Regions from separate parts of the Isoptericola sp. S6320L genome, predicted to be linked through region 1. Evidence: riboswitches for the same ligand, from Rfam matches in the RefSeq annotation. Region 1 holds a riboswitch; the other holds the start of a gene.
What was found. Region 1 has a riboswitch for S-adenosylmethionine ahead of MWU57_RS03590 (methylenetetrahydrofolate reductase). Riboswitches for the same ligand answer to the same signal wherever they lie in the genome.
Positions count from the first base shown of each region.

Region 1 (10,507 bases):
GCGTCGGCATGCTTCCAGGGCACGCTCAATCCGAAACGAGCACTATCGATCAGCCGCCTGGCCCGGGCCGCGGTCCGGGCCAGGGCGGCTGCCGTCCCCTCGTGGCACCGGTCAGGCGGTGCTGCGGACCTCCTCGAGGAAACGCCGGGTGCGTTCGCGCAGGCCGTCGATACGCCGCTCGACGACGGCGGCGCGCGCCACGTCGTCGTCGAACCCGGCCTCTGCGAGAGTGGGGCGCCGGCGCACGTTGCGCGAGCAGCGGAAGTCCGTGCAGATCAGGGTGCCGATGGTGTTGCCCTTGCGGCCGGGCGCCCCGGCCCGGCGCGCCACGTAGAGGGACGTGTCGTTGCCGTCGGCGACGTCCTCGCACCAGGCGCACATCGCCGCCCGGCGGCTGCTGGTCTCGGGGGCGCGCAGGATGATGCCGACGGGCTCGCCGTCGACCTCGGTGACCGCGTACGCGGCCAGCGGCTGCTTGCGGTCGCGCCAGCCGAGGTAGTCGAGGCGGTCCCAGCGGACCTCGGCGAGCTCGGGAAGGATCATCCGCTGCCGCTCGCTGCGCGTGGCGTTGACGAGGCTGGCGCGGATCTGCTGTTCGTCCAGGGGGTTCATGGGTCGGCTTTCGGGAGCAGGGCACCACCCAGGGCCGACCTCGGCGGGCGCCTGAGCGCGTCGGCCGTGGGTCGGTGGATCGGGTGGAGGAGGGCAGGGCGGAGCCAGGTGCCCTCCGCGCACGACCCGTGTGGGGTCAGCGGCAGGCGGCCTGGGTCGACGGGTTGCCTGAGCAGGCCCTGAGGGCCACCCCGCTCCCCGCGACGACGCGCTGCATCTCTCGCTCCTCGTACCGATCCGTCGGTCCGCCCGTGCGGCGGCCCTGCCCACCATGGTGGCACAGGGCCGCCGCCCCGAGCGATGAGATTGCTCACCCCCTCGGGGCAACGCTCGGGGCGACGGCGGTGCCGGGGCTCAGAGGCCGGCGCGGACCGCCTGCGCCGCCGCGACCAGGTGACGCAGCGACGGCTCCACCTCGGCGTACCCGCGGGTCTTCAGCCCGCAGTCCGGGTTGACCCACACCACGTCCGGGTCGATCGAGCCCACCGCGAGCCGCAGGAGCTCGGTGACCTCGTCCACGGACGGGACCCGGGGGGAGTGGATGTCGTAGACGCCCGGTCCGACGCCGCGCGCGTACCCCGCGGCGTGCAGCTCCGGCACGACCTCCATGCGCGAGCGCGCCGCCTCGATGGACGTCACGTCCGCGTCCAGCCCGTCGATCGCGCCGATGACCTCGCCGAACTCCGAGTAGCACAGGTGCGTGTGCACCTGCGTGGAGGCGCCGGCCCCGGCCGTCGCCAGCCGGAACGCCCCGACGGACCAGCGCAGGTAGTCCGGCTGGTCCGCGCGGCGCAGCGGCAGCAGCTCGCGCAGGGCGGGCTCGTCCACCTGCACGACGGCGGTGCCGGCGGCCTCGAGGTCGCGCACCTCGTCGCGCAGGGCGAGCGCCACCTGGTTGGCCGTGTCCGCCAGCGGCTGGTCGTCGCGCACGAACGACCACGCGAGGATCGTCACCGGCCCGGTCAGCATGCCCTTGACCGGGCGCGCCGTGAGCGACTGGGCGTAGCGGGTCCACTCGACCGTCATCGGCGCCGGCCGCGTCACGTCGCCCCAGAGGATCGGCGGGCGCACGCAGCGCGAACCGTAGGACTGCACCCAGCCGAGGTCCGTCGTCGCGAACCCCTCCAGCAGCTCGGCGAAGTACTGCACCATGTCGTTGCGCTCCGGCTCGCCGTGCACCAGCACGTCGAGGCCGATCTCCTCCTGGAGCGCGACCACGCGGGCGATCTCCGCCCGCATCGCGGCGGTGTACGCCTCGTCGTCGAGCTCGCCCTTCGCCCAGGCGGACCGCGCCGTGCGGATCTGTGACGTCTGCGGGAACGAGCCGATCGTCGTGGTGGGCAGCGGCGGGAGCCCGAGCCGCTCGCGCTGGGCGGCGACCCGGTCGTCGTGCGCACCGCGGGCGAAGTCGCCCTCGGTCAGCGCGGTCAGCCGCTCGCGGACCGCGGGGACGACGACGCCCGCCGCGGCAGCGCGCTCGGCCACGGCCGCGCTCGCCGCGTCCAGCTCCGCGCGCACCGCGTCCGGCCCCTCGGCCACGGCGCGGGCCAGCACGGTGACCTCGCGGACCTTCTGGTCGGCGAAGGCCAGCCAGCGACGCAGCGCGGGGGAGCGCCCGGCGCGGTCGGCGGCCGGCCCCTCCCACGTCTCGTCGTCGGCGTCGTGCGGCACGTGCAGCAGCGACGTCGAGGTGCCGACGGCCAGGGCACCGGCACCCAGCGGGCGGAGCGCGACGAGCCGGTCGAACCGGGCCGCGAGGTCGGCGCGCCACACGTTGTGCCCGTCGACGACGCCCGCCACGAGGGTCTTCGTCGCCAGGCCGGGGACGGTCCCGTCCGGTCCGGACCCCGTCGGGACGGCGCCCTTGACCAGGTCGATCGCGATGGCGTCCACGTCCGTGGCGGCGAGCAGGGCCAGGCCGTCCCGGCGCGCCGCACCGTCGGCGGAGCCTTCAGGAGCGCCGGTCGTCAGCCCGCCGAACGGGGTGGCCACGAGGATGGCCGGACGCTCGGCCTCGGCGTCGAGGCCGTCGTCGTCGGACCGGGCGGCGAGCTCGGTCGCCAGCGCGCGGTACGCGGTGGTGATCGCGGCGTCGACCCGCTCGGCGGGGGCGTCGACCGTGTCCGAGACGAGGACCGGCTCGTCGAGCTGCACCCACGGCGCTCCGACCGCGGCCAGCGCTCGCAGCAGGTCGGCGTAGGCGGCGACGACGTCGTCCAGCCGGTCGAGGGGGTGGAAGCCCTCGCCCGCGTCGTCGGCCGCCTTGGACAGGGCGAGGAAGGTCACCGGCCCCACGAGGACCGGGCGCGTGGTGATGCCGGCCTCCTGGGCCTCGGCGAACTCCCGCACGATGCGGTGGTCGGCGAAGGAGATCGGGGTGGTCTCGCTGATCTCCGGGACCAGGTAGTGGTAGTTCGTGTCGAACCACTTGGTCATCTCGAGCGGCGCGTCCTCGCCGCGCCCGCGGGCGACGGTGAAGTAGCCGTCCAGGTCGAGCGAGCCGTCCTCGTCGTCGATCAGGTCCCGGAACCGGGCGGGGACGGCGCCGAGCAGCGCCACGACGTCGAGCACCTGGTCGTAGAACGAGAAGGAGCCCGGGACGGATCCGTCCTCGGGGTCGAGGCCGAGCGCGACGAGGCGCTGCAGCGTCTCGCGGCGCAGCGCGCCGGCCGTGACCTCGAGGGCGACGGCGTCGGTGCGGCCCGCCCAGAACGCCTCGACGGCGCGCTTGAGCTCGCGGCGCCGGCCGATGCGGGGGTAGCCGAGGATCGTGCCGCCAGGGAACGCGGCGCGCGATGCCGGGGTGGTGGGGGTGTCGGTCGTGGTGGTCATGAGCACTCCTGGTGTCGGTCGTCCCGCGTCGTGCCTCCTGCGGTGCAGGCGTCAGACGGCGGGAGCCTCGGTCGGGATGCCCGGTACCAGCGGCCTTCTGGCCAGGTCAGGGACGCCGTGCGGCGTCCGACCGCCGAGGTGGACACCCTCGAGCAGGTCCAGAGCGGGTCGGTACTTGTTGAACGTGTATACGTGCAGGCCGGGCGCGCCGGCGTCGAGCACGCGCTGGGCGAGCTCGACGGAGTACGCGGTCCCGTAGGCGTGCTGCGCCTCCGGGTCCGGCAGGGCGTCCAGCGCGTCCAGCAGGTGCTGGGGCGCGGGGACGCCGGTGAGCTCCTCGACACGACGGAGCCGGCGTGGCTCGGTCGTGGGCATCAGCCCGGCGAGGATCGGGATCGTCACGCCGGCCGCACGGGCCTCGGCGACGAAGTCGGTGTAGCTGTCCGCGGCGTAGAACAGCTGGGTGATCGCGAAGGACGCGCCCGCCTGCTGCTTCTCCAGGAGGCGCTGCACCTCCTGGGCGCGGGTGGTCCCCGCCTGGCGGTTGCCGTCGGGGAACGTGGCGACGGCGACGGTCAGGGGTCGTGCCGCGCCGCGGACGGCGGCGGCCGGGTCGGCGGCGCACCGCCGCGCCTCGACCTCGCGCAGCAGGGCGACGAGCTCGATCGAGGAGTGCACCCCGTCCGCCGGCGGGCGCCAGTCGGGCTGGTCGCGCGGCGGGTCGCCCCGCAGCGCGAGGAAGCTGCGGACGCCGGCCTCCAGGAACTCGTCGACGACGTCGGAGACGTCCTCGCGCGAGGCGCCCACGCAGGTCAGGTGCGCGATGGGCAGGACGGGCGTGCCCTCGAGGAGGGTCGCCACGACCTGGCGGGCGGTCGCGCGGTCGCCGCCCCCGGCGCCGTAGGTCACCGAGACGAAGTCGGGGTCCGCCGCGACCAGGCGGCGTGCCGTCTCCCAGAACTTGGGGGCGGCCTCGGGCCGCCGCGGCGGCATGAGCTCGAAGCTCACCGTCGGGCGGTGCCGTGGCGTCAGGGATGCCTCTGCGACCATGCGTCACTCCATCGGGCCTGGTGTTGAGCACCTTCGTCCTCGGGAGGCTTCCGTCGGAGAACGGGTTGCTGCGGCGTCGTCGAGCCAGGACTCTCGGCCGCTCTGGATGGTGAGACTCGATCGTAAGCCGTGACCGCGATGCGGTCGAGCCTGACCACGAAGTGAGACACCAGGTCGAACGCAGCGGGCCGCGCCCCCCGGGGGAGCGCGGCCCGCTGCGTTCGACGGTCGGTGACCGGGTCAGCGACCGATGCTGGACAGCTCCGCCGCCATGATGATCCGCCGGCGCTCGACCGGCTTGAGGACCTTGTCCTGCACGAGGTCCCTCGTCACCTGCTTGACGTGCCGCAGGAACGCCCGGTGGGTGCGGTAGTCGTCGTCCTCGGCGATCACGTCGTTGACGGTGCACCCGTCGCCGGTGTCCACGTTGGCCACGGTGCTGTCGTTGCCGTCGATCACCACCGTGGGCCGCACGTCGGAACCGACGCACCGGTCACCGTCCCGCGCGACCACCGTGAAGACGACGCCACCGGTCCGCGACGCGTTGCCCGCGCCGTCGGTCGCCCGGTAGCGCACGACGTGGTCGCCGTCGGACCCGACGACGAACGGAGCCGCGTAGCGCTGCCACGTGCCGCCGTCGACCTGGAACTCGGTGCGGTCCACGCCCGAGCCCTCGTCGGACGCCGCGAGCGTCACCGTCGCACGCCCGACGAAGCTCCCGCGGGCGTCGCGCTCCCCGCTGACGGACGCCGTCACCTCGGGGGCGACGGTGTCCTCCGGCACGTCGGACGCCACCGTGAAGGTGACGGTCCCGGGCGCAGAGACGTTGCCCGCGACGTCGGTCGCCCGGTAGGAGAGCGTGTGCTCGCCCGGGGTCGGCACGGTGAGCCGGGACGCGTAGCGGTACCAGGTCCCGCCGTCGAGCTGGTACTCGACGGACGCGACGCCGGAGTCGTCGTCCGTGGCGTCGAGGGTGATCGACGCGCTGCCCACGTACTCGCCGGCGTCGTTGCGCGCGCCGTAGACGGCGTGCTCTACCGTGGGCGCCTCGGTGTCGCCCGGCTCGGCGGCCACGACCGTGACCGTCACGGACCCGACCTCGGACACGTTGCCGGCGGCGTCCGTGGCCCGGTAGGAGACCGTGTGCTCGCCCGGCTCGTCGAGCACCAGCGCCTCGGTGTACCCGGTCCAGCCCGCCCCGTCGAGGTCGTACTCGACGGACTCGACGCCCGAACCGTCGTCGGACGCCGTGAGAGCCACCGCGGCCGAGCCCAGGTAGGCGCCGTCCGCGTCCTGCTCGCCGCTGACCTCGGGCTCGACCACCGGGGCGACCGTGTCGCCCCCACCGTCACCCGCGACCACGGTGAACGTCGTGACGCTCTCCGGCGAGACGTTGCCGGCGGCGTCGGTCGCCCGCGCCACGAGCTCGTGCTCACCGGGCTCGTCGACCACCACGGCCTCGGTGTACTCGGTCCAGCCCGCGCCGTCGAGGTCGTACTCGACGGTCTCGACGCCCGAACCGGCATCGGTGGCCGTCAGGACCGCGCTCGCGGACCCGACGTACGCGCCGTCGTCGTCCTGCTCGCCCGAGAGCTCGGTGGCCACGGTCGGCGCGGTGGTGTCGTCGCCGCCGCCGTCGCCCTCGACGACCGTGAACGACGTCGTCCCGACCTCCGAGACGTTGCCGGCCTCGTCCGTCGCGCGGTACGAGACGGTCTGCTCGCCGGGCTCGGTGAACTCCACCGGCGTGGTGTACGGCATCCAGTGACCGTGCGCGTCGTACTCGATCGAGGCGACGCCCGAGCCGGCCTCGTCGTCCGTGGCGGCGAGCGAGAGCGTCGCGGACCCGACGTACGCGCCGTCGTCGTCCTGCTCGCCCGCGACCTCGGCGGTCACGGTCGGCGCGGTGACGTCGCCGCCGCCGTCGCCCTCGACGACCGTGAAGTCGATCGACTGCGGCTCGGACGTGTTGCCGGCCTCGTCCGTCGCGCGGAACTCCACCGTGTGCGTCCCGACGGCGTCGACGACGAACGGCTCGTCGTACCCCTGCCAGCCCGCACCGTCCAGGTCGTACTCGACACCGGCGACGCCGGAGCCGTCGTCGGTCGCGGCGAGCGTCACGGTGGCCCCGTCGACGTACGCGCCGTCGTCGTCCTGGTCGCCCGTGACCTCCGCGGACACGGCGGGCGCCGTGGTGTCGTCACCACCTCCGCCACCGTCCTCGGTGACGACGAGCTCGCCGGCCATCGCGCCGTGGCCCGGGATCGCGCAGAAGTAGCGGTAGGTCCCGGGCTGGAGGTCGACCTCGACCTCGTAGAGCCCGCCGTTGGCGTCGAACGGGCTCGCGAGGATGTCGAGGTCGAGGTCGTGGTTGTACCCCTCCGTCGTCGTGTCGAACGTGAGCGTGTGGCTCATGCCGATCGTGTTGCCGGTGTCCTGGCTGTTCTCGAACACGATCGTCGCCGGTCCGGCGGTGGCCGTCGTCGGGAACGTCAGGTAGTCGCTGATGCTGTTGCCCGCCGTCCAGGTGAGCGTCTGCTCGGCGGCCGCCTCGGCCGAGGGCGCGTCGGCGGCAGCGGCAAGGGCGCTCGGCGGTACGGGACTCGTCGGTGGTGGGGCGGCCGCCGCCGGGGCGGCGACGACGGTGGCTGCGGTGAGCGCGGTGACCACGGCGGCTGCGAGCCGCCCGGCCCCGCGCGGTCGCGCGGTACGTCGATCCATGGATCTGCACTCCTCGTGCGTCGGGACTCCGGAAGATGAGGTGGCCGCCCGTGGCGGCCGGTCGGCCGGGCCGGCCGGTCGGTGACGTCCCGCACCGACCGGCCCGGCTGCGGCCTACAGGTCCGCCACGCGGACGTCGCGGAACTCGATCAGGTCGCTGGCGCCGTGGTTCTGGAGCCCGATGAACCCGCTGTCGAACTGGCGCAGGTCCGTCGGGGGGTCGCCCTCCCGGGAGGACTCCTGGCCGGGCGTGTTCTCGAACTCGTTGATGACCACGCCGTTGCGGATGATCGTGTACTCCTGGCCGACCACCCGGATCTCGTACTCGTTCCACTCGCCCTTCGGCTTCTCGCCGCCGGCGTCGAGACCGACCGGGTCGAAGTTGTAGACCGAGCCGGTCTTCTGCGGCTCGCCCGTCGGGCCGTCGTAGATCTGGATCTCGTGGCCGCAGGAGATCGCGACCCACGCCGCGTCCTGCCCGTCGGCGCACTCGGCGTCGCCGGGGTCCGTCGGGTCCGGGAACCGGGTGAACACGCCGGTGTTGGCGAAGTGGTCACCCTCCGACACGTCGCGGTAGAGGAGCTTCACGGAGAAGTCCTCGAGCTCCTCGGCCTCGTACCAGAGCATCCCGAGACCGCCGCTGGAACGCAGCGACCCGTCGGGCTGCAGGTCGAACCTGCCCCCGGGCGCCTGCTCCCAGTCGAACAGCGAGTCCCGCGTCCCGTCGAAGATCGTGCGGTAGCCGCCCGGCTCCACGCCGATCTGGGAGCGTGCCGCCCAGTCCACCAGGTCTCGGCGCTCGCGCCGCGAGATCTCGCCGTCGTCGAACAGGCCCCTCGACACGGACTTCACGTGCCGCAGGAACTGCTGGTGGGTACGCCACTCCTTCTCGTCCTGGATCAGGTCGTTGATCGTGCAGCCGCCCAGGTCGACGTTCTCGACCCCGGAGTCCGTGTCGCCGAAGAAGACCGTGTCCCGGTCGTCGGGCAGCGTGCACGTCGTGGCCGCGTCCGCCGTCGTCCTCGACTTCGTCCCGTCGGCGTAGGTGACCGTCAGCGTGGCCTCGTAGTCGCCGACCCGCGGGTACGTGTGCTCCGGGTTCGCCCGGGTCGAGGTCGTCCCGTCACCGAAGTCCCAGTGGTAGGACACGCCGCCGGACCGCTCTCCCTCGAAGGCCACCGTCAGCGGGTCGCCCTGGATGCTCGCACCGGTCGCGGTCGCGGCCGGGGTGGGTGCCCCACCCGTGTACGAGATCCGGAGGAGCTTCTGGTTCGGGTCGAGGCTGAAGAACCCGCTCGCGTAGTCGAGCATGTACAGGGCGCCGTCCGGACCGAACTTCGCGTCCATCCAGCTCTGCAGCAGCTCGTCGCCGCGGCCACCCGGGATGATGTGCCGCAGGTCCTCGGCGAAGGCGGGCGCACCCTGGTCGGGCACCTGCTCCGGGTCGATCGTCACCGCGACGCGGTTGTTCGAGTTCGACTGGTCGCCGAGGAACCACTTGCCCTCCCAGTACGACGGCCAGGCGACGTCGCTGTCCGGGTCGACCTGCGACGAACGGTACGTGGGGCCCGTCATCACGGCCTGCCCACCACCGCTCAACCACGGGAACGTGTAGGTGGCCTCGTCGTCCTCGTACGACGGGATGCCGTCCTCGCCCTCGGGAAAGACAGGGCCACCACCGCTGGGGGAGTACCAGATCATGTTGTCGCGCACCGGTGGCACGTCGACCAGACCGGTGTTGTGCGGCGAGGTGTTCTTCGGGGCGTCGCAGTCGTACCAATCGGTCAGGACGCTCGCGTCCTCGTCGCTGCGGTCGCGGTAGGGCTGCTTGTCGCCCATGCAGTACGGCCAGCCCTGGTTGCCGGCCGAGGTGATGATGGTCGCCGTCTCGTACTTCGCCGGTCCCAGCTCCGGGTCCGGCGATCCGGCGTCTGGACCGACCCACGCGGCGGTCAGCCAGTCGGTGTCCGGGTCGATCTGCAGGCGCGAGATGTTGCGTACGCCCATCACGTAGATCTCGGGCCTGGTCTTGTCCGCGGGGTACTCACCCACGGGGAACAGGTTGTCGTCCGGGATCGTGTACGTCCCGTCGTCCTCCGGGTGGATCCGCAGGATCTTGCCGTTGAGGCTGTTGGTGTTGCCCGAGGTCCGGCGCGCGTCCTGGAACCCGAACCCGGCGTACTCCTGCGTCCAGTTGTTGGCGGAGTACCCGTCGGACCCGCCGGACGAGGTGTTGTCGCCCGAGCCGACGTAGAGGTTCCCCGCGTCGTCGAACGCCATGCCGCCGCCGGCGTGGCAGCAGCTGTGGATCTGCGCCTCCCACTCGAGCAGGTCGACCCGGCTGTTCGGGTCGATGCGCGGACCGTCGGGGTCGTAGGTGAAGCGGGAGATCGTGCGCATGCCCACGCGGCGCTCGGTGTCGATCGACTCGTGGGGCATCCAGTAGACGTAGAGCCAGCTGTTGTCGGCGAAGTCGGGGTCGGGCACGATCCCGAGCAGCCCTTCCTCGTTCTTCACGAGCTCGCCGCCGCTGCCACGGTTACCCATGACGTCGAGCGTCGTCAGCAGCGACGCCTGCCCGGTGTCCGGGTCCCACTGGTGGATGGTGCCGCATCCCAGCCCGACGTCGGGGTCGTCCCACGACGGGACCGGCCCGGAGGGGCACGCCCCCCGGCCGACGTAGAACGCGGTGCCGTCGGCCGCCACGGTGAGCCCGTGCGGCTCGCCGACCTGGTCCAGCTCGCCCTCGGAGTTCTCCGCGGTGAGCCGGTCGATGCGGTAGTTCGAGGCGATCGTCGCCTGGCAGTCGCCGCGGACCACGCCGGTGGTCCACTGCAGGGCACCGAGCAGGTGGTCGCGGAACGCGTCGTCGGACCAGCTGTCGGCGGTGCCGCCCATGCCGGTGTAGAAGGACCGGCCGCCGTCGTAGTCGTGGCACCAGGACTGCGGCTGGAAGGGGGACGTCCCCGGGCCGGAGTCGGCACCCGGCTCGAGCTGGGCGACCGTGTGCACCTCGCCGGACGGGTCGTCCGCCCAGCTCAGCCACCGGTCCTCGCGGTCCCAGGTCAGGGGGAGGTCCTTCGTTGCGGGGTGCTGGCGGTCGACGAGGTCGACGGTGCGTTCCTCGACGGGCAGCTCCGGTGCGGGCTGGTCCACCGACTCGGCGTCGAGCAGCGCGATCTCGGCGAGCTGGAGGAGGTCGTCCCCCGCGGTCTCGCTGAACTCGAAGCGGTACCACCCGTAGGCGGTCCCGGACTCGGCGTCGAAGTCGCGGGCCTGGAAGCGCTGGGGG
Region 1 is NZ_JALKAT010000003.1:176,229-186,735, forward strand. Features, by position in the region: gene MWU57_RS03580 (FBP domain-containing protein) at 112-612, opposite strand; gene metE (5-methyltetrahydropteroyltriglutamate--homocysteine S-methyltransferase) at 967-3,444, opposite strand; gene MWU57_RS03590 (methylenetetrahydrofolate reductase) at 3,496-4,494, opposite strand; SAM riboswitch class I at 4,500-4,607, opposite strand; gene MWU57_RS03595 (OmpL47-type beta-barrel domain-containing protein) at 4,735-7,215, opposite strand; gene MWU57_RS03600 (ThuA domain-containing protein) at 7,330-10,507, opposite strand, start outside.

Region 2 (10,507 bases), on a different contig from region 1:
CGTACTCGACGCCGATGTACTCGGAGAATGCGTCCAGGCACAGCGTCTCGATCTGGCTGACCATCGCGTCGTCGCCGGGGTACTCCGTGGCCTCGACCTGGTCCACGGCGATGACCTCGGCGCCGTGCGGGCCGGCGCAGTCCGCGGGGCTCATCGGGTCGCCGCTGGTGAGGTCGGCCGGCGGGTCGAAGCAGTCGCCCACGACCATGTCGAGCCCCATCGACTGCTGGTAGCTGTCGTTGAAGCTCTCCTGGAACCCCTCCTGGAAGCTGTCCTGGACGTCCTCGTTGGTGGCCAGCACGAAGAAGAACACGATCACCAGGCTCCAGGCGACGGTCGCGATCGCGCCGAGGACGATGCCCGCGATCGCGAAGCCCTTGCCGGAGCGGCCGGACCGCTTGGTCCGGACCAGGCCCGCGATACCGAGCCCCACCGCGACGAGGGCCATGCCCAGGATGCCCGTGACCAGCGCTGCGATCGAGACGCCGTCGGTCCCCTGCGGCTGCGGTGCCGCGTACGACGGCTGTTCCCCGGGCACTGGTGCGGGCGGCTGACCAGGGCCGTACGGCGACGTGCCCGGGGCCGCCGGCGGTGCGTCCTGCCCTGCACCGTCACGGGACGGGTCGGGCCCCGTCGGCGGGGTCGGTGTGGCGGTGCCGTCCGCCGGCCGGTACGGGTCGGGCGAAGGGGTCGACGTCACGGTTTCTCCAGTTGTGTGTGCTGTTGCGACAGTTGCGACCCTAGCGGTGCCCACCGACGGTGGGCGAGACCCGGGTCACGGACCGGGACGGGTAGACTGACGCCGGAATCCCGCCGTCGTGCTCCCGCCCGTCTCGCGCGCCCCGCGTAGCTCGTACCGTCCGCGCGTGGACCGGGATCCCGGAGCGACGGCCCGTGCAGAGCCCTGAGGAGCCCGTTGTGGGACGCGTCGTCGTCGAGGTCATGCCCAAGCCCGAGATCCTGGACCCCCAGGGCAAGGCCGTGGTCGGGGCGCTGCCGCGCCTCGGTTTCACGCAGTTCTCCGGTGTCCGTCAGGGCAAGCGGTTCGAGCTCGAGGTCGACGGCGAGGTGACGCCCGAGGTGCTCGAGGCCGCCCGTCAGGCCGCCGGGACGCTGCTGTCCAACCCGGTCATCGAGGACGTCGTGCGCGTCGCCGACGCCTCGGAGGAGTCCGCCGGGGTGTCCGCCTGATGAGCGCCGGCACCGTGGAGAGGACGCTGGCCTCCGCTCGCATCGGCGTCATCACGTTCCCCGGGACGCTGGACGACCGGGACGCCGCCCGCGCCGTCCGCCTCGCCGGCGGCGAGCCGGTGTCGCTGTTCCACGCGGACGGCGACCTCCAGGGCGTCGACGCCGTCGTGCTGCCCGGCGGGTTCTCCTACGGCGACTACCTGCGTGCCGGCGCGATCTCCCGGTTCGCACCCGCGATGGACGCCGTCGTCGACGCCGCCCGCGGCGGGATGCCCGTGCTGGGCATCTGCAACGGGTTCCAGGTCCTCACCGAGTCGCACCTGCTGCCGGGGTCCATGGTCAAGAACGACCACCTGCACTTCGTGTGCCGCGAGCAGGTGCTCTCCGTCGAGAACGCCGAGACCGCCTGGACCAACCGGTACACCGCGGGGCAGCAGATCACGATCCCGCTGAAGAACCAGGACGGCCAGTTCGTCGCCGACGAGCGCACCCTCGACGAGCTCGAGGGCGAGGGCCGGGTCGCGTTCCGCTACGTCGGGACGAACCCGAACGGTTCGCGCCGCGACATCGCGGGCATCACCAACGCCGCGGGCAACGTGGTCGGTCTCATGCCGCACCCTGAGCACGCCGTCGAGGCCGGGTTCGGCCCGGACAGCGCCGAGGGTCACCGTGCCGGTACGGACGGTCTCGGCTTCTTCACCTCGGTGCTGGCCTCGCTCGTCCACGCGTGACCACGAGAAGCCCTCGCATGACGGCGGAGGTCTGCGCCGGCACGGCGGAGATCGTCGAGGTGCCCTGGGGGGACGCCGACGCCGCCGCGCTGCGTGCCGAGGCCGTCGCGGACCTCGGGCGCCGCTACGGCGGGGACGAGGACGCGAAGGAGGTCATCGACCCGGCGAGCATCGTCGTGACCCTGCTGGCACGGGTCGACGGGGCCCCGGCGGGCTGCGGCAGCATCCGGGACGTCTCGGGCACCGACGACGGCCGCGGCTGGGGTGCCACGCACCCCGCGGCCACCGGTGAGGTCAAGCGGGTCTACGTGCTCGACGGCCACCGCGGGCGGGGCATCGCACGACGGCTCATGGCGGGTCTGGAGCGGGCCGCGCGCCAGGCGGGCTTCCGCCGCCTCGTGCTCGAGACCGGGACGGCGCAGCCGGAGGCGATGGCCCTCTACCCGGCCCTCGGCTACGAGCCGATCGAGTCCTACGGTCGGTACGCCGCCGAGCCCGACCAGCGCTGCTTCGGCAAGGATCTCTGACTCTCTCGTTCGGCAGTTTCGGCTTCGTTCGGCAGTTTGACGTGCCGAACGTGACGCGAGCTGCCGAACGAAGCGGCTGGATCGGCGGTGCTCAGGCGTGCAGCAGCGGCCGCACCTCGCGGCCGAGCAGCTCGACGAAACCCACGAGGTCCGGGTCGTCCGCCGTGGGCTGGATCGCGACGGCGGTGGCACCGGCGTCGGCGAGCGCGCGGACGCCCGCGGCGATCGCCGCCGCGTCACCGGCGGCTCCGATGCCGCGGTCCGGCGCGGCGCCCCACTGCGGCAGCTCCCGCGCCAGGCGGTCCTCGGCTCCCGGCCCGGTCGTGGCGATGAGCGTGGCGTGCACGTCGGTCAGCTCGTGCCCGGCCGCCCGGGCGGACTCCTGGGCCGTGCCCACCGCGGCGCGGACGTCGTCGGGCGTCAGCGCGTTCGCCAGGATCAGGCCGTCGCCGAGCTCGCCGGCCAGCTCGAGGGACCGTGGCCCGACACCGCCGAGCCAGAGCGGCACGTCGTCCGCGGGCGGCCAGTCGAGGCGGACGGCGTCCAGGTGCACGTAGCGGCCCGACGTCGTCACCTCCTCGCCGGCCAGGAGCCTGCGCAGGGCGTCGGTCGTCTCGCGCAGCAGCGTCAGGGGGGAGCCGACCTTCACACCCGACTGCGCCATCCACTCCTGCACCCCGTGCCCGACGGCCGGCACGAACCTGCCGGGGAACATCCGCGCCAGGGTCGCGATCTCCATCGCGGTGATCGCCGTGCTGCGCAGCGGCGCGGGCATGAGCCCGAGGCCGACGCGGACGCGGTCCGTCCACGCCAGGGCGGCGGCCGCCGAGGCGAGCCCGCTCTGCTTGAAGCAGTCCTCCCAGACCCACAGGTCGTCGAGACCGGCGTCCTCGACCGTGGTCGCCAGCGTGCGCAGGCTCTCGGGCGGGTAGGTCGGGACGAAGGCGACCCCGAGGCGGGGAGCGGGCGACGTGAGCGGCGCTGCAGTCATGGCCCCCATCATGCAACGGGGCACCGACGCGGTCGCGGTGCTCAGCGCTCCGCGCGCAGGTAGGCGAGCTGCGCGGCGACGGACTGGCGGGCGGCGGGCAGCACCGCGGCGTCGACGTCGGCGTACACGTGGGCGACGACGTCGTCCACCGTGGCTTCGGGGCCGAGCGCAGCGAGTACCGCGCGCACCTGGGCCAGCCGCTCCAGGCGGTGGGACCGGTAGGCCTGCACGGCCGCACCGAGGTCCTCGATGGCGGGACCGTGCGCCGGGACGGCGAGCCGTCCAGCACCGAGACGTTCCAGCACGTCGAGGCTGTGCAGGTAGTCCGCGAGCGAGCCGTCGGGCTCCGCGATGACGGTGGTGCCGCGGCCGAGCACCGTGTCGCCGGTGAGCACCACCGGTGCCTCGCCGGGGCCGTCGACCCGGAACGAGACGGAGTCGCCGGTGTGGCCCGGCGTGGCGACCACCTCGATCCGCACACCGGCGGCCTCGATCACCTCTCCGTCGCGCAGGGGTTCGCCCCCGTGGCAGTGCTCGGGGTCCGCCGCCCGCACCGGGGCGCCGGTCAGCTCCCGCAGCCGCGGCGACCCGGCCGTGTGGTCGGCGTGCCGGTGGGTGACCAGCACCAGGTCGACCGGGCCGGCCGCGGCCAGGGCGCGCAGGTGGGTGTCGTCGTCGGGCCCCGGGTCCACCACCACGCACGACGGCGATCCCGGTGCGCGCAGCACCACCGAGCGGGTCCCGTCGAGGGTCATCGGGCCGGGATTGTCGGCGCGCAGCACCGTCACCGAAGGCGTCACGCCGCCCATGGTGGCACGGCGCCGCGCTGCGTGGACCGGGGCGGTCAGTCCGCGAGGAGCTCCAGCGTGCGCACCCGACCCGGAGTGGCGTCCAGCGGCTCGCCCGCGTACGTGCCGGCCACCGGGACGACCATGACCTCGTCGACCCCGCGTCGTGCTGCGAGGTCTGCGATCTCCTGGCGGGCGGCCTCGGGCTCGCCGATCACCCAGCGGGACCGCATGTCGTCGATCATCTGCTGGCCGAGCCCGTCCAGCGGCGTCGCGAGCGCCTCCTCGACCGTCTCGGCGCGTCCCATCGGCCGGCCGGTGCGCAGCCGGGCCATCGCCCGGAGCTGGGGGAGCGCGCGCTCGTGCGCCTCGTCGGCCGTCGGGGCCACGACGGCGTTGACGGTGAGGAACGTGCGCGGCTCCGGGTGCGCGTCGCTCGGCCGGTAGCCGTCGCGGTACAGGGCCAGCACCTGGTCGATGCCGGCTCCGGAGAAGTGGTTGGCGAACACGTAGGGCAGCCCGAGCTCCGCGGCGAGCCGGGCGGAGTAGTCGCTCGAGCCGAGCAGCCACACGGTCGGGGAACCGGTGGCCGCCGGCGTGGCGCGCACGTCGTAGATCTTGCCGTCGGTCAGGCGCAGCCGGGCGCCGTCGGGCTCCATGAGCGCGAGGATGTTCTGCACGTGCTCGGGGAACCTCTCGACGTCCGACGTCGGTCCGGACGCCCGCAGCAGCGCCGTCACCACCGGGTCGGAGCCCGGCGCGCGGCCGATGCCCAGGTCGATCCGCCCCGGTGCGAGGGCCTCCAGGGCGGCGAACTGCTCGGCGACCACCAGCGGGGCGTGGTTCGGGAGCATGACGCCGCCCGACCCGACCCGGATTCGCGAGGTCCGAGCCGCCGCGGCGGCGATCATCACCGGCGGTGTCGAGGCGGCGACCGCGGCCATGTTGTGGTGCTCGGCGAACCAGTAGCGCTCGTAGCCGAGCTCGTCGGCACGCTCCACGAGGGCGAGCGAGGCGGCCAGCGCCTGGGCGCTCGTCTGCCCGGAGCGGACGGGGACCAGGTCCAGGACGGAGAGGGAGGGTGAGGTGCTCATCGCCAGGAGCAACCGTCGGGGCGCCCCAGGACTTCCCGGTACGGGTAGGGCGAGCATCACGCCGCTGCCGCTGCCGCCGGGGCTCCGGATGCGGCGACCCGTCGACGTGCCCACGATCAGGGCGAGGCAGGGGGCCGACGACGAGAGGAGGGACCCCGGTGGGCGGACGCACGACCACGGGCCCGATCAGCACCCTGCACCGCACGTGGCTGCGGCACCCGCGCTGGTCGTTGGCCGCACGCGGCGCGATCGCCGCGGGCATCGCCTGGTTCGTCGGGGTGCTCGCCCCCGCTCCGTTGTCGGAGTACCCCTACTACGCGCCGCTCGGCGCGGTGATCGCGACCACGAGCACCCTGGTGCGCTCCGTCCGGGACTCGCTCCAGGTCACCGCCGCCGTGCTGGCGGGTGCAGGGATCGCCCGCGCCGCCGACGCGTTCCTGTCCCCGGGAGCGCCGTCGGTCGCCGTCGTCGTGGGGGTGTCGCTGCTCATCTCCGGTTGGCGGTTCTTCGGGGAGATGGGCACGTGGGTCGCGACGTCGGCGATCTTCGTGCTGATCCTCGGCAACGCCGACGCGCTGGAGTACGTGGGGTCGTTCGCCGGGCTGGTCGCCGCGGGTGCCGTCGTCGGCATCGGTGTGAACCTGGCGATGCCGCCCCTGCGGCTCACACCCACCGAGGACGCGCTCGACCGGCTGAGCACCGTGCTGGCGGACGTGACCGAGGACCTCGCGAACGAGCTGGACGCCCGGCAGGACCCGTCGGTCGACGACTGGAACCGACGCCGCCACACGCTGCGACGGGCGCTCGACCTGGGACGCGACGAGAGCGGCCACACCCGCGAGGCGGAGCGAGGCAACCCTCGCGTGCGGCGGCACCGCCGCTGGGCCGACGGGCAGCAGGTGCGCATCCGCGAGCTCGAGACGGTGGTCGCCTCGGTGGACCAGCTGACGAGCCTGCTGGTCGACGCCGCCGAGCCGGTCGAGCTCGGCGACGGGTTGCGGGCCTCGCTCGTGCGGGCTCTGCGCGGCCTCGTCGAGGTCCTGCGGGCGGACGTCCGCGGGACCGAGCGCGGGCCCCTGGTCGACCGCTTCGAGGAGGCGGTGCAGGACTTCGACGGGCGGGTCCGGCGGGAGCCGCCGGAGGCGAGCGAGGAGCTGGTCTCGGCGGCGTCCGCGGTCGCGCTGCACCGCGCCGTCGCCGCGTTCCGCGGCTGAGCGGCCGCCGGTGCCGCTCCGTGCGGGCTAGGCCCGCAGCGCCTGGTCCACGTCCTCGATGATGTCCAGCGGGTCCTCGAGCCCGACCGACAACCGCACGGTCGCCTCCCCGATCCCGACGGCGGCGCGCCCTTCCGCGCCGAGCTTGCGGTGCGTGGTGGTCGCCGGGTGCGTGACGATCGACTTGGCGTCGCCGAGGTTGTTGGACAGGTCCACGATCCGCAGGGCGTCGAGGAAGCGGAAGGCGCGCTGCTTCGCCTCGTCCGGGGTGGCGCCGTCGGGCACCGCGAGCTCGACGGTGACGACGGTGCCGCCGCCGCTCTGCTGGGAAAGCGCCAGCTCGTGCTGCGGGTGCGAGGGCAGGTACGGGTAGAGCACCCGCGCGACCTCCGCGTGGCCCTCCAGGGCCTGGGCGACCTGGAGGGCGGCCGCGTTCTGGGCGCGGACGCGCACGTCCAGCGTCTCGAGCCCCTTGAGCAGCACCCAGGCGTTGAACGGGCTGAGCGACGGTCCGGTGTGCCGCAGGAACGTCTGGACCGGCCCCGACAGGAACTCCTCGGAGCCGAGGATGGCCCCGCCGAGCACGCGACCCTGGCCGTCGATGTGCTTGGTCGCGGAGTAGACGACGACGTCGGCGCCGAGCTCGAAGGGCTTCTGCAGGATCGGCGTGGCGAACACGTTGTCGACGACGACGACGGCCCCGGCCGCGTGGGCGAGCTCGGACACGCGGCGCACGTCCACGAGGTCCTGCATGGGGTTCGACGGCGTCTCGAAGAACACGACGTCGGCTCCGGTGGCGAGGGCCTGCTCCCACTGCTCGGGCACGTGCCCGTCGACGAGGTCGACCTGGACGCCCCACTTGGCGAGGATCTCGTCGTAGATGACGTTGGTCGAGCCGAACAGGGCGCGGGCGGAGACGATGCGCGAGCCGCTGGACACCAGTGCCGCCAGCGTGGTGAACACCGCGGACATGCCGCTGGCGGTCGCGTAGCAGGCCTCGGCGCCCTCGACGAGGCGCAGCCGCTCCTCGAAGGTGCGCACCGTGGGGTTGCCGTAGCGCGAGTACATGAACCGCGAGGTCTCGCCGGCGAACGCCGCCTCGGCGTCGGCGGCGGAGCCGTACGTGTAGCCCTGGGTGAGGAAGATGCCCTCGGACATCTCCTCGAAGTCGGAGCGCCGGTGACCGCCGCGCACCGCGAGGGTGGCCGGCCGGACGCCGTCGGGCAGCGGGCCGCGGCCGGAGCCTCCGGAGCGGGCCGGGTCTGCGCCCGGGCCCGTGGGGATCTCGGTGCCGGTCACGCCGTGGCCTCGTCGTAGGAGCCCCAGGGGAGGCCGCGCACCTTCCAGCCCTGCTGGTCGCGGACCCCACCGAAGCCCGGCGCACCCTCGAAGCCCTCGAGGACGTTGTACGACGGGCCGATGCCGGCGGACGTGGCCAGCCGGGCCGCACCGATGGAGCGCTGCCCCGAGCGGCACAGGAACACCACCGGACGGTCGGGGCCGACGCCCGCGGTCTCCAGCTCGGCCAGGAACGCGGGGTTGGGGCGCCCGTCCGCGGTGACCCACTGGCTGAAGACGGTGTCCTTGCCGAGCTCGCCGACGTCGGGGACGCCGACGGTGCGCCACTCGCCGTCCGTGCGGACGTCGACCAGGACGGCGTCCGGGTCGGCGGCGAGCAGGTCCCACGCCTGCTGCGGGGTGATGTCTCCGGCGTAGCCCTGCGCGGGGCGCGGTTCGAACGGCGGTTCGGTCGGTGGTTCGAGCGGTGCAGTCATGGCACTCCTCCCATCGGTCGTGGCGGTAGCACCCACGTCCGGTCCCGCGCCGCTGGCGCCTGCCTCGCGCGAGGCTCGACGGCGGCGGCCCGGTCCCGCGGGTTGCTGCGGCGTCGACGTGCCACGTCACTCGGCCGCTCGGGATGGTCTCCGCGATCGTACGACACGGCGTCCGGTGCGCGGGACGCCGGTCTCACCTCGTGGGCGCCCGGCGAACGGATCGTCGATCCTGGCCCAAGATGACCGCATCCTGAGACGACGCGCCCACGTGTTGACACCGTCGTCGCGCGCCGGTGACCATGGCGACAGGTCATGAGCGCCAGCGCGAAGCCCCGGCTCGCTGGCCGGCAACCCTCCCCTCGCGGCGGGGTGCCCCGGGTGACGACCTGGCTCCGCGCCGTCCGGCGTCGGGCAAGCGCGGGGAGGTCGCTCCCCGGGACACTGAGGAGGACCGCATGACCGCTCTCGCCGAGACCCCCGCCTGTACCGACGCCGACGCCGTCGTCGCGCAGCTCGCGCCCGTCCTGCCGGTGGTGGGCCACGACACGCCCGCCCCGCTGGTCGACGGTCGCCGCGTCCCGTACGCGAACCTCGATGTCGCCGCGTCGGCCCCCGCCCTGCAGGCCGTGGCCGACCGCGTCACCCGCACCCTGCCGCTCTACGCCTCCGTGCACCGCGGCGCCGGCTACCTGTCCCAGGTCTCGACCTCCCTCTACGAGACCGCCCGGCGCACCATCGGCGAGTTCGTCGGCGCGCGGGACGACGACGCCACGCTGATCGTGCGCAACACCACCGACGCGCTCAACCTGCTCGCGGGCTGCCTGCCGGCCGCCGACGACGGCGAGCCCGGCCGGGTGCTCGTCCTCGACGTCGAGCACCACGCGAACTTCCTGCCCTGGCAGCGGTCCGCCCGGGCGACCGTGCTGACCGGCCGTGAGACGGCCGCCGCCACCGTCGCGGCGCTGCGCGACGAGCTGACGGCGGGTGCCGCCGTCGGGCACGGGTACGCGCTCCTGGCCGTGACCGGGGCCTCCAACGTCACCGGCGAGGTGCTGCCGGTGGCGGACCTGGTCGAGGCCGCGCACGCGGTGGGCACCCGCGTGCTCCTCGACGGTGCCCAGCTCGTGCCGCACCGTCGCTTCTCGCTGGCGGAGACCGGCGTCGACTACCTCGCGTTCTCCGGGCACAAGACGTACGCGCCGTTCGGCGCCGGGGTGCTGGTGGGCCGGCGTGACTGGCTCGACGCCGGCACGCCCTACCTCGCGGGCGGCGGCGCCGTGCGCAGCGTGCGGGTGGACGGGACCGAGTGGCACGACGGGCCCGCGCGGCACGAGGCCGGGTCGCCCAACGTGCTCGGCGCGGTGGCGCTCGCCGCAGCCTGCGAGGCGCTGGCCGACGTCGACGCGGACGCGCTGCGCGGGCACGAGGACGCACTGCGCCGACGGCTCGTCGGGGGGCTGGAGGCGATCGAGGGCGTCGAGGTCGTGCGGCTCTGGCCCGACGCCGCCGACGCCGTCGGGGTCGTGACGTTCACCGTCGCCGGGTACGAGCCCGGCCAGGTCGCGGCCTACCTGTCGGCCGAGCACGGCATCGGCGTGCGCGACGGCCGGTTCTGCGCGCACCCGCTGCTCTCCCGGCTCGGGTACGGCGCGGGGGCGGTCCGGTCGTCCGTGGGCGTCGGCACGGCCGGCGAGGAGGTCGAGCGCCTGGTCGCGGCCGTGGGCGCCCTGGTGGCCGACGGCCCGCAGGCGCGCTACGACGTCGTCGACGGCCTGTGGATCGTGGTCGACGACCCGCGCCCCGTGCCGGAGGGCTCCGGGCTCGAGGGTCTGCTCGCCACCGCCGGCCCCGGCGGCGACGAGGCGTTCGGCTGCCTGCCCGAGGACGCCTGAGCCCGGAGCCTGCTCAGACGGTCGGTGCCGCGAGGGCCGCGCGGACCTCGTCCGCGGCGAAGCTCGAGACCGGCAGCGCCGACGTGCGCGCGGACCGCACCACGCCGCTGTCGTCGAGGACGAACGTGCCGCTGTGCTGCAGCAGCGCGACCTTCCGGAGGCCCGCGTCGGCGTGGTCGCCGGTGGCCCACACCTCGGCCAGCGGAGACCTGCGTGCCGCACGCCCGGCGGCCGTGGCCGCCTCCGCCGCGCTGCCCGGTGCCAGCAGCAGGAACGCTGCACCGGCGAGCTCGCCGGCGTCGTG
Region 2 is NZ_JALKAT010000019.1:53,276-63,782, forward strand. Features, by position in the region: gene MWU57_RS11605 (DUF4190 domain-containing protein) at 1-700, opposite strand, end outside; gene purS (phosphoribosylformylglycinamidine synthase subunit PurS) at 919-1,191, shown strand; gene purQ (phosphoribosylformylglycinamidine synthase subunit PurQ) at 1,191-1,922, shown strand; gene MWU57_RS11620 (GNAT family N-acetyltransferase) at 1,940-2,449, shown strand; gene MWU57_RS11625 (LLM class flavin-dependent oxidoreductase) at 2,541-3,440, opposite strand; gene MWU57_RS11630 (MBL fold metallo-hydrolase) at 3,482-4,249, opposite strand; gene MWU57_RS11635 (LLM class flavin-dependent oxidoreductase) at 4,285-5,322, opposite strand; gene MWU57_RS11640 (aromatic acid exporter family protein) at 5,481-6,536, shown strand; gene MWU57_RS11645 (O-succinylhomoserine sulfhydrylase) at 6,564-7,835, opposite strand; gene MWU57_RS11650 (rhodanese-like domain-containing protein) at 7,832-8,311, opposite strand; SAM riboswitch class IV at 8,620-8,735, shown strand; gene MWU57_RS11655 (aminotransferase class V-fold PLP-dependent enzyme) at 8,767-10,203, shown strand; gene MWU57_RS11660 (redoxin family protein) at 10,217-10,507, opposite strand, start outside.
Region 2: linked by a shared signal. The riboswitch ahead of MWU57_RS11655 (aminotransferase class V-fold PLP-dependent enzyme) and the one ahead of MWU57_RS03590 (methylenetetrahydrofolate reductase) in region 1 are both predicted to bind S-adenosylmethionine.